Regions from separate parts of the Hominiventricola aquisgranensis genome, predicted to be linked through region 2. Evidence: riboswitches for the same ligand, from Rfam matches in the RefSeq annotation. Region 2 holds a riboswitch; the other holds the start of a gene.
What was found. Region 2 has a riboswitch for thiamine pyrophosphate ahead of thiW (energy coupling factor transporter S component ThiW). Riboswitches for the same ligand answer to the same signal wherever they lie in the genome.

Region 1 (5,700 bases), on a different contig from region 2:
TTTCTACGACCAGAATCCTGCTTGACAGGAAAACTGCCTCTTCCACATCATGAGTAATAAATAATACTGTCTTTTTTTCTCGTTCCCACTGTTCCAGCAGCCACTCCCGCATAGAAAGACGAGTCAGATAATCAAGGGCGGAAAAGGGCTCATCCAGAAGCAACAGATCTGATCCGGTCAGCACCGTTCTTGCAAATGCTGCCCGCTGTCGCATTCCACCGGATAATTCTTTGGGGGATTTCTTTCCCCAGTCTTTTAATCCAACCGATTCCAGTGCCTGATCTGCCCGCTGCTCCATCTCCACTTTACTGATTCCTCCCTGGATCTCCATAGGAAGCATCAGATTTTCTTTTACTGTTCTCCACGGAAACAACAGATCCTGCTGCGGCATATAACCACAGTAATTCTTCTGCTTTTCAATGGAAGTTCCATTCACCAGTACCGTTCCCTCTGCCGGTGTCAGAAGCTTGTTCACCAGTCGGAAGATCGTACTTTTTCCACATCCGGAAGGTCCGATCACGCACACAAACTCCCCAGCATCTACCGTAAATGACAGATGATCGATGATGGAAAAATCCTCGGAATCATACTGAAACCGCACGTTATCAAATGTCAGCATGATCTAACGCCTCATTTCCCAGGCCATATCCCAGAATGCCATCTCATAACGGGAACAAGCCATAAATATCTCTTCCAGATGCTGAAGCTGCTTCTCAGAATATCCATCAGACAGTCGATCCATCAGATCGATCAGCACCTGATTCTCTTCATGATAAGCATCTGCCACATAGCCACTGACCCATTCACCATAAAAAGGATGATTCAAAGCTTCCGGATGTTTTTCCACGATCTTCTTTGCGATCACTTCATAGCTCACTGCGCAGGAAAGAATGGCTGCAGCCACCTCTGCCTGACCTTCCTCGTAAGCTACCCTGAGCATATAAGAAGTATAGGAAAGATTATCAAGTGCCACATTTGCCGTCTCTGCTTCTTCTGGTGTGATGCCAAGACGCGCCATATAAGCTCTGTGGATATCCATCTCTCCATCCAGGATCGCATGGGTATAACCTGCAAACAGCTTCATGGCAGATAAGTCTTTTTCCTTGGCTGCTCCCAGGGCAAATACCTTCGTATAATCGATCAGATACAGATAATCCTGTATCATATAATATTTGAATTTTTCTTTGTCAAGGCTGCCGTCTGCAATTCCTTTTACAAATGGATGCTCATGGTAAGCCTCCCAGATCTCTTTAGATACATTCAGCAGTCTCTCCGTAGTCGTCATGCCTTCTCCTCCGCAAAGCCTTTTCCACGGAAATCAAATCCATGATCCATAGGTCCAGAACCATGTCCAAGGTCAAGCATCGCTGCCAGTGCGCCGGAAATATATGCTTTTGCACGCTCTACGGCTGTGTCCAGATCATAGCCTTTTGCCAGGTTGGAGGCAATGGCACTGGAAAGGGTACAACCGGTTCCATGAGTGTTCGGATTATCGATCCTTTTTCCATTGAACCACTTGTATCCACCGTCTCTGTACAGAAGATCGTTGGCATCATTCAGCTGATGTCCACCTTTGCACAGAACTGCACAGTGATAGGTCTCACTGATATATTTTGCAGCTTCTACCATATCCTCCGCCGTCTTCACTTCCATACCGGACAGAACCTCTGTCTCCGGAATGTTTGGTGTCAGTACGGTTGCCATGGGAAGAAGCTTTTCTTTCAATGCTCCAATGGCATCCTCACTGATCAGTCTTGATCCGCTGGTTGCCACCATCACCGGGTCCACTACAATATTTTCTGCTTTGTACTCTGTGAGCTTCTTCGCAATAGATTCAATTAATCCTGTGGAAGAAACCATTCCGATCTTCACTGCATCCGGACGAATATCCGTAAAAATGCTGTCGATCTCCTGCTCGAGGAACTCTGGTGTCACCTCGAAAATTCCCTGAACGCCGGTGGTATTCTGGGCTGTCAATGCTGTGATCGCACTCATGGCATATACTCCATTGGCAATCATCGTCTTCATATCAGCCTGGATTCCGGCGCCTCCGCTGGAATCACTTCCAGCGATCGTTAATGCTGTCTTCATTGTTGTTCTCCTTTCAACATCAATAACTTTTGTTCCGCGATACAAGGTGGTGCCCCCAATGTACCGCCGTAAAGCTTTACAACACAAAAATGGAAGTCCCCGCAGGCACTCCCATTCTATTACTTATCTCACAGTCGCTCCCTACGTTGGCATGATCCAAATCAGGTATACGGGTCCTGGCGGTATTCTCAGCCAGCTCTCAGTCTGCTTCACACAGACTCCCCGGTACTTCGTTATTCACTTTACACTACAGACTATACTCCCAAACGACAGATGTTGTCAAGTAGTTACGGGCAATTGGTAGGATGTTTTACCATGCATACCGTTCACACATGCCATTCACACGCGCCATTCATGTGTTTTGTAACCCCAGTTTATATTCTGTCCATATTCATGCTTTATCTTTAGACAATTACAGGGTAAAATAATTATATTCTACCAGAAATGAGGAAATAATCATGTTAAGCTATTATATTTCGCAGTTGCGATCCATTCTCTATGTGACACCTGTCATGCTGTTAGCCATCATCGTCCATGAATGTGCCCACGGCTGGGTCTCCGATAAGCTGGGCGATCCTACCCCCAGAATGTCCGGTCGTCTGACCTTGAATCCATTAAAACATCTGGATCCTATGGGAACACTCTGCCTGCTTGTCTTTCACATGGGCTGGGCCAATCCGGTTCCGATCAACCCTTATTACTATAAGGACCGGAAGAAAGGCCTGATCCTGGTCTCTCTTGCCGGTCCCATTGCAAATATGCTGCTGGCATGTATCTCCATTTTGCTGGAGGGTCTGCTACTGCTCTATGCTCCAAACACTGTCTTCTTCCAGACTTTAGCCGTTCTGTTCTGGTATTCTGCTGTACTGAACGTAGGTCTTGGCGTTTTTAACCTGATTCCCATCCCACCGCTGGATGGATCCCATGTGCTGGGTGAGCTGTCAGACAAAGCAGCGGAAATCTATAATCGCTACCGTCCCTATTGGAGCATCGTACTGATCCTGCTCCTGATATCCGGCGTCTTAAGCCGTCCGCTGACCGTCATTGACAACGCTGTCCTCTCCGGCATGCAGACAGCTATTTTCAATCTGCTGTCCCTGCTGGTACACACCGGAAATGCGATGAGTGGTGTTCTGTAAGATTTTATTGTTCCTGCTGTCTGATGTCTGTCACATATCCATCCGTAAGGTCAGATGTCAGATTGCAGGTATTTCCTAAGTCAAAATACATTTCTCCAAGCTTTTCTTCCGGTACGGCAAATGCCCAGTGTACGGTCACTGTCTCTCCAGGTGCAAGAGAATCAATATAGTTATTTGAACGTTCTCCACCTTTCACATCGTACAATCCTACCTCCGTATTAAAGGAATGATTGTCCACAGCCACATAGGTCCATGCGTCATTCTCTGAAGGGGTCTGGGTATCCGCTCTCCAGATCTTTGCCACAGTTCCAGCCGGTTCCAGAATGTTGATCGTTCCATTGAACATAATGTCTTTCCATGTTTCTGTACCAGTATTGGTATAATCCACGGTCACGCAGACCAGCTTCTGCGGCTCTTCTTCCGTCCGGATCACCTGATCCAGCGTATTGACTCCATCTCCTTCTTTCACATAAGTAAGTATGACGGGAAGCAGCGTTCCATCTGATGCAAAAGCCTGCTTATCATCCTCTCCCAGCATGGAATCTGACAACATGGATCGATTATCCCCGATCTGGACATCTGTTACCTTTGCAGTCAGTCCTGGATGCTTTTCCAGATCGTTTTCTGATATATCCAGTACGTCTCCCATTGGATGTGCTTTTTCCAGGCTCTCCATGGATACCGATGTGACAGGAAGGTTCGATTCATCTATCATCTCCTGTCCTTCATCCGCAGTCAGATAACTGCTCCAGTTATAGCACATCATCACATCTTTATCGTCGGACTGTTCCACGGGTGTCAATGTCACATGCTCCGCGATCTGGATAGCATCCTCTTTTGACACATCTGATGCCGCTGTCATCTCCAGCACCAGATGAAGCTCCGGGTACGCCACATAGAGCTGCTGGTTAAATGCAAGTCCATCTCCCAGTGCCTGCTGTCCCAGGTATATACCTTCTCTGCCATTGATATTCAATGTTTCACTCTCTACCACCTGTTGTGTCAGCATTTCAAAAGCGGAGTCTCCCGTATCCATATAGTAACAGAGCATGCTCACGCCACCCTGCGCATAAGTATCTTCAAAACTATATTTTCCTTCCTCTGTCTGCACCATTCCGTCCGGCAGCCACTTGGCAGTCAGCCTCACATAATGGTTTTCTCCTGTCGGCTGCATAGTTTCATTTTCTGTTCCTGCTTCTTTTTCCTGCGTTGTCTTCACTGCATAGGTTCCCACCTGCTTACTCTTCATCCGATATAAAACACCTGCAAATGCGGTGGTTCCCAGTGCCAGAGTTGCTGCCAGCACAGCGATCATCACTCGGCGGCCTATGAATTTTCCTGTTTTTTTCTGTAACTGCTGTTCTACTTCCTGCTCTATCATCTTCCGCATAGCATCCGGCATCTTCGGAAATTCCTGATTCATATTTTCCAGCTTCATCGTTCATCCTCCCTTTTAACCTTCTTTGGATAATTCTTCCTTCAGCTTTGTCCTCGCTCTGGCAAGCCGGTTCTTCACCGCACTTTCTGTCACTCTTGTCATTCTGGCAATCTCCCGAATGCTGTATCCTTCCATATAATACAGAGTCACCGCCAGTCTTGCTTCCTCTGTAAGCCTCATCAACGCCCCATAAAGATCTGAATAATCCTGTCTCTCCATCCACGGCTCTTCCCGTTCACAGGTCTCCAGTGATATGATTTTCTTTTCCTTACGCATGATTCCATAGCATTCATTGATCAGAATACGGATTAGCCAGGTCTTTGCATACGTGTCCTGTTTTAACGTTCTAATCTTGTCAAATGCTTTTGCGATGGTCTCCTGAATGGCATCCTGACAATCTGCATCATTATAGAGCAATGATTTCGCCACATGATACATGCTGTCCTCCGATGCCAGGATCAGCTGACCCAGTTGTTCTCTTTTCATAGTATCCTTCCCGCCGGCTTTTTTGTATTTACATAGATTAGATGCCTGCCGCCTCCATTTGGTCGCGGTGTTTTTTAAATTATTTTCACCCAAAAGAAGAAAGAGCAAAAAGAAACTATTACATTTCTTTTCACTCTTTTTACAATTCTTCTCTTATTTCAAAATCAATTCCACCGGACAGTGATCACTGCCAAACTGATCCGACAGAATCTTGCTGTCTTCGATCCGGTCCTCCATTCCTTCGGACACCAGGAAATAGTCAATACGCCAGCCTGCATTCCTCTCTCTTGCCTTGAAACGGTAAGACCACCAGCTGTAAGCTTCTGTCTGCTCCGGATACAGATACCGGAAGGAATCCACAAATCCGCTTGCCAGCAGTTCCCGCATCTTATCACGTTCCTGATCAGAAAATCCTGCATTTCCACGGTTGGATTTTGGATTCTTCAGATCAATTTCTTCCTTTGCTACATTCATGTCCCCAGTCACGATCACCGGCTTTTTCTCTTTGAGTGCACCTACATAAGCGCGGAAATCATCCTCCCACTC
Region 2 (5,700 bases):
CATGAAGGCTCCTTATAAAATTGTTGATGCTGATGGAGTCTATCTCTATACTGAGGATCAGAAGCTGATTGATTCTGTCTCCTCCTGGTGGTGCATGATCCACGGATACAAACATCCGGAACTGACTGCTGCCATCAAGGAACAGGCAGATCATTTCTGCCATGTGATGCTTGGTGGCCTGACCCATGAGCCGGTACAGAAGCTGACCCAAAAGCTGGAAAGCTTTCTGCCGGGTGACTTAAACTACTGTTTTTACTCCGACTCCGGCAGTGTAGCTGTGGAAGTCTCCCTGAAAATGGCGCTTCAGTACAACACTAACCAGGGCAGAAAACGTCCGCTGGTATTAGCTTTGGAACATGCCTACCACGGAGATACCTTCAAAGCTATGGAAGTAGGGGATGATGAAGATTATCATTTCGCATTTGATAAAAAAGAAGGTGTGATCCATATTCCAACTGAGATTCCTGCACTGGAAGAGGCCTTTGCAAACTATCACGATCAGCTGAACTGCTTTATCGTAGAGCCACTGCTGCAGGGTGCCGGTGGCATGCGGATGTATGATATTTCTTTTCTCAAGCGTGCCCGTGAATTATGCAGCGAATACGATGTACTTCTGATCTTTGATGAGGTTGCCACTGGATTTGGAAGAACTGGTTATCGATTTGTTGCAGACGAAGTTCTGCCGGATATTCTGGTTCTGGGGAAAGCCCTGACCGGCGGCTACCTTGGTCATGCTGTAACCGTTGCCAGTCAGAAAGTCTTTGATGCCTTTTACAGTAACGATGACCGGAAAGCACTGATGCACGGTCCAACCTTTATGGGAAATCCACTGGCCTGCGCCGTTGCCTTAAAAGGAATTGAGATTTTTGAACGGGAAGATTATATGAGCAAGATCCATCGGATCACCGAGATTTCCCATCGGGAAATGGATGGTTTTACCGATCCGAGAATCCGTGAGGTCCGCATCATGGGCGGATGCACCTGTGTGGATGTCTACGATCCGGCAACACTGGAAGGATTCCAGCAGTTTGCTTACGAACGAGGCGTCTTCAGCCGTCCATTCCTGACCTGCATGTACACTATGATGCCTTACATTATCAAAGAAGAAGAATTGATTCAGATCTATGACGTTATGAAAGAATGGTTCCGGAGGTAATCCCCGGAACCATTTTCAACTCTTTATTCTGCTGTTTTCCAGTCCAGGATGGACTCGTCAGTCAACTGTTTCAACTGTTCCCAGCACTCGTTCCACATGCGATCACGTTCTTCCTGATCATCCGGCTCATGGCAATAAGTCACACTGCCGTCATAGACACCAACCACATAGAATCCAGCCTCTTTTGCCGTCTGCGCTGCATAAAGAGCATCCTCATAAACTGCTGTCTCTGACGGTTCCGCGCCCATGCGCCTGATGGATTCCAGATACACATCTGGCTGACGTTTTCCTGCTCCTACGGTCTCACAGGACAACAGGAATTCAAAATCCTCCCTGACACCCAGACGAGACAGGCATGCTTCCATCAGCAGTTCTGCAGTAGCGGATGCCACACACATACGCACGCCTCTGTCTCTCAGCCGGGTCAGATACTCCTTTACGCCTGCCTTCAATGGGATGTCACTGCGATAATGTTCATCCATCATGGCATTCATATCATCTGCCACCTGCTCCGGCGTTCCCTGAAGTCCAAATTCATGGATAAACAAAGCTGCTGATTCCGTCATAGTCATGGGCTTGATCTTCTCCAGAATATCCTTTGGTGGATTCAGGACCCCATGAGTCTCCAGATATTCTCCTGCCAGACGTTTCCAGTATCCCATAGAATCCACCAGGGTTCCATCCATGTCAAAGATTGCGTATTTTTTATTCATATTCCACCATTTTCTGTGCCAGCACTTTCAGCTCTCTGGTCGCCTGACCTGGATCCTTGGCTGCAAAGATGGCAGATACCACCGCTACACCGTCTACACCGCTGCCTGCAAGCTCCATCAGATTGGATGCATTGATTCCTCCAATGGCTACCACCGGAATGCTTACAGAACTGCTGATCTCCTGCAACTTCTCCAGCGACAGATTTCTGGCGTTTTTCTTGGTGCTTGTGCCAAATACCGCACCAACTCCAATATAGTCTGCACCGGCTTTTTCTGCTGCCTGTGCTTCTTCTACTGTTCCTGCGGAGATTCCCAGAATCTTATCCGGTCCGATCATCGCACGGATGTCGCGTCCTTTGATATCAGATTGTCCTACATGAACACCATCTGCATCAATGTCCATGGCGATCTCTACACTGTCATTGACTACATAAGGTACTCTGTAAGAGGCACACAGCTCTTTCAGTGCCTCTGCCTCCTGTTCGAAGGTATTTTCATCCAGATCTTTTTCACGGATCTGCAGAAACGTCGCACCATTCTCCAGTACTTTTCTGCATACATCTGTCAGTCCTTCTCCATCCTTCAGCCACATACGGTCAGTGACTGCATACAGCAACATGGAATTCTGTATCTCTTCTTTAGAAAATTTCATAACGTGCCCCTTTCGTAAGTTCCTCTTCCGTCAGATTAAAGACCGCATCGATCAAATCTGTACGGAAAGTAGCATTTCCCGTGCCATTTTTTATTCTCTTTTTCTCCGCGATCTCTCCGGCAATTCCCATAGCCGCCATAGCCGCACAGGTTGCTGTAAATGGATCCTCTGCAGCCGCTCCCACAAATGCACCGATCATGGAAGTCAGCATACACCCACTTCCTGTGATCCGTGACATGGTCGCGCATCCATTTCTCAAAACCATGGTTCGTTCCCCGTCGGATACCAGGTCGATCACTCCGGAAACTGCGATCACTGTTCCAAGACTTTTTGCAAGATTCTTGATCATCTCCTGAGCTTCTGGAAGATTTTCTTCTGTGATGGCATCCAGATCACTTACATCTACGCCAGCACCTGTGGTCTGCTGACCGGCCAAGTAGCGGATCTCTGATGCATTTCCCCGGATCGCAGTAAAATGAACTTCCTCCAACAGCCTCTTTGCTGCATCTCTACGAAGCTGTGTGCCACCTACTGCTACCGGATCCAGCACCACCGGAATCTTCCGTCGGTTTGCCTCTTTTCCACCGACGATCATAGAATCCGTCAATGCGATGGCTCCCATGTTACATACCAGCGCCTGTACGCAGGACAATGCTTCTGCCACTTCATCAATATGATCTGCCATGGACGGAGTTCCGCCCGCCGCCAGGATGATATTTGCGCAGTCATTGACTGTCACAAAGTTAGTGATGCACTGCACACGCGGTTCCATTTCATGAACCTTACGCAGTACCTCTGCAAATTTGGTCATTTGTCTTCCTCCTATGAAAGTTCATTCTGCATGCGGTTCAGCACCCCTGTCTTCTTCAGGATCAGAACTACAACCACACCCATGGCTGCTCCCACAATAGCTGACGGTGTATAGAACGGAATATAGTAAAACGGAGACTGAGCATCCAGTCCATAGAACATCTTCATCAGCGGATAAGAAGCACAGGCACCGATCACTCCGGTTCCAAACACTTCACCAACAAATACCAGATAGATATTTTTTGTTTTCCGATAAATCAATCCACCAAGAACAGGTCCAAAGATTGCCCCGGTTACCGCCTGAATGGTTCTGCCGGACATCATCCGCATGATTCCACAAAGCAAGGATGCCGCAAATCCATACCAGGGACCTACCAGAACAGCTGCCAGCACATCAACAAAATGCTGAAAAGGTGCCATAGCCGGAAAATATACAAATGTGTTCAGCACAAATGCAAGGCACGCAAGCATAGCAGTTAATGCCATTTTTTTCGTTGTAATTTTTTTCATGTTCCTACACTCCTTTGTTGTACAGAGAAAATACTGTATTCTTTGCCCAAAAGAGGCACCACTCAATGCGGTGCCTCAAAAAATCATATCCACTTCCTACGTCGGCATTATCCGCATCAGGTTAAAGGGTCGAAGGTCTACCTTCCTCTCAGCCTGTCATACAAGCTCCCCTGCCTTCAATTGTCCTACCTATTGTAACGCTGCATTTCTTCTATTGCAAGTGTTTTTTAGCCCGCATAAGGAAGGTTTTCGAACAACTCATTCTCATCCACGCCACCGATAGTACCGGAATACGTCATCTGACCTTCTGATCCATCGGGAGACAAATCAACTAGAAGATTTCCTGCAGTTCCATCCGGCAGTTCAAAATAGAAAGTACCATCATCCGGTGAATATGCCTGCGGAATGATCACATCACCTGCTTCCAGAGTCGTATTGCCGCCTTCCAGTCTGCATCGGATCGATCCCTTGACTGTCAGCTTCGGAAGCTCTCCTGATGGATCTCCTGCAAATTCATAGATAGTATCATTGGCAGTCAGTTTGTCATCCTGTATGAAATAGGTTCTTATTCCACCATAGGTTCCAAGCACATCTACCTTGGATTCAATTTCAAATCCTTCGGTCGGATCTGCTGGAACCTCACGCAGATGTCCGTCCTGTGTGGATACCAGTGTCACTCCACTCTCATCCAGCTTCACAAGATAAATCATTCCATAGTCATCAAAGGTAGTGGTCTCTGTCATCACATATTCCTGACCATCCAGAGATACCTCATAGACCCCATTCACATAGAGACTTTCATCCAGTTTCAGTTCCTGATCTCCATACACAGCTGTAACTGCAATAATCTCATCGTCATCCGAATATGCCCGTTCCGTCTTCAACGTAAATTCTTTGCCTGAGATTTCCGCTGCAGTATTAGCCGTCAGCTCCGTGATCATATTCTCATTGTTCTCTGCAGTTTCACCATTCTCTGTATCTTCTGTATCCTGTGAAGCCTCTGCTGTGGTTTCATCTGCAGTATCTGTCACCTGTTCTTCTGCCTGCTGAGAATCTTCTGCTGTATCTTTTGCTCCACATGCCGTTAATGTCAATGCTGTTGCCATCATAAATACAGCTAAATATTTCTTCTTCATTGTCATCTATCCTTCTTTGTTCATATTATATGTTATTCCTGTACAAGTATTGTCCAATCAAGCTTTGCATAATTGTCCGTATAAGAATTGATTACAGACTGTGCCATATCTTCATCCACTGGCTCATCATTAGAAGTATCCCAGTCATCATCATATGCCATAAACCATGGATTTTCTTCATCTGCTGCTGCATCATACATGATTGCCTGCTGAACTGTAAGCCGATCCCCTGACACTGTGTAATATAACCATCCGGAGCTCGCCGCACCATTGTATCCCTCATTTGCGATCAGGATCGCTCCTGCTTCATCTTCCACAAGATAATAACGGTTTCTGGATTCACTTTCAAATATCTGAACAGCATTTCCATCCTTCAAAGTATACGCATCAAAAATAATCCTGTTTGCCGGTAATTCTGTATCCATTTCACCAATCAACAGCTCCGGCTGTCCATCTGCATCCAGATCATACAGAGTATAACCGATCTGATCCTGTGCATCCATATTACAAAACTCTGACACCATAGAAGACATTCCTTCATCAAATGCTTTACTCACATCCCATTTTTCTGTAATCATCGTCTTGTATTTATCCAGAACATTCTGGTACTCTTCGGGCATCACATAGTCTGAACCCTTGACCTCCGAATCTTTTTCGACATTCTCTGTGGATTCCTCCGCTGCTTCTGCAGATGAATCTGTATCCGTATTTTCTATACTTTTT

Region 1: it holds a riboswitch for thiamine pyrophosphate, as region 2 does, so the genes downstream of both, thiD (bifunctional hydroxymethylpyrimidine kinase/phosphomethylpyrimidine kinase) here and thiW (energy coupling factor transporter S component ThiW) in region 2, are expected to answer to the same signal.

What each region holds. Positions count from the first base shown of each region.
Region 1 is NZ_JBBMFC010000006.1:107,496-113,195, reverse strand. Features, by position in the region: gene WMO62_RS04975 (ABC transporter ATP-binding protein) at 1-619, opposite strand, end outside; gene tenA (thiaminase II) at 623-1,285, opposite strand; gene thiD (bifunctional hydroxymethylpyrimidine kinase/phosphomethylpyrimidine kinase) at 1,282-2,091, opposite strand; TPP riboswitch at 2,212-2,326, opposite strand; gene WMO62_RS04960 (site-2 protease family protein) at 2,550-3,230, shown strand; gene WMO62_RS04955 (hypothetical protein) at 3,235-4,668, opposite strand; gene WMO62_RS04950 (RNA polymerase sigma factor) at 4,684-5,154, opposite strand; gene WMO62_RS04945 (exodeoxyribonuclease III) at 5,308-5,700, opposite strand, start outside.
Region 2 is NZ_JBBMFC010000003.1:64,673-70,372, reverse strand. Features, by position in the region: gene bioA (adenosylmethionine--8-amino-7-oxononanoate transaminase) at 1-1,156, shown strand, start outside; gene WMO62_RS02265 (HAD family hydrolase) at 1,180-1,869, opposite strand; gene thiE (thiamine phosphate synthase) at 1,862-2,521, opposite strand; gene thiM (hydroxyethylthiazole kinase) at 2,508-3,332, opposite strand; gene thiW (energy coupling factor transporter S component ThiW) at 3,344-3,841, opposite strand; TPP riboswitch at 3,918-4,023, opposite strand; gene WMO62_RS02245 (hypothetical protein) at 4,069-4,977, opposite strand; gene WMO62_RS02240 (hypothetical protein) at 5,010-5,700, opposite strand, start outside.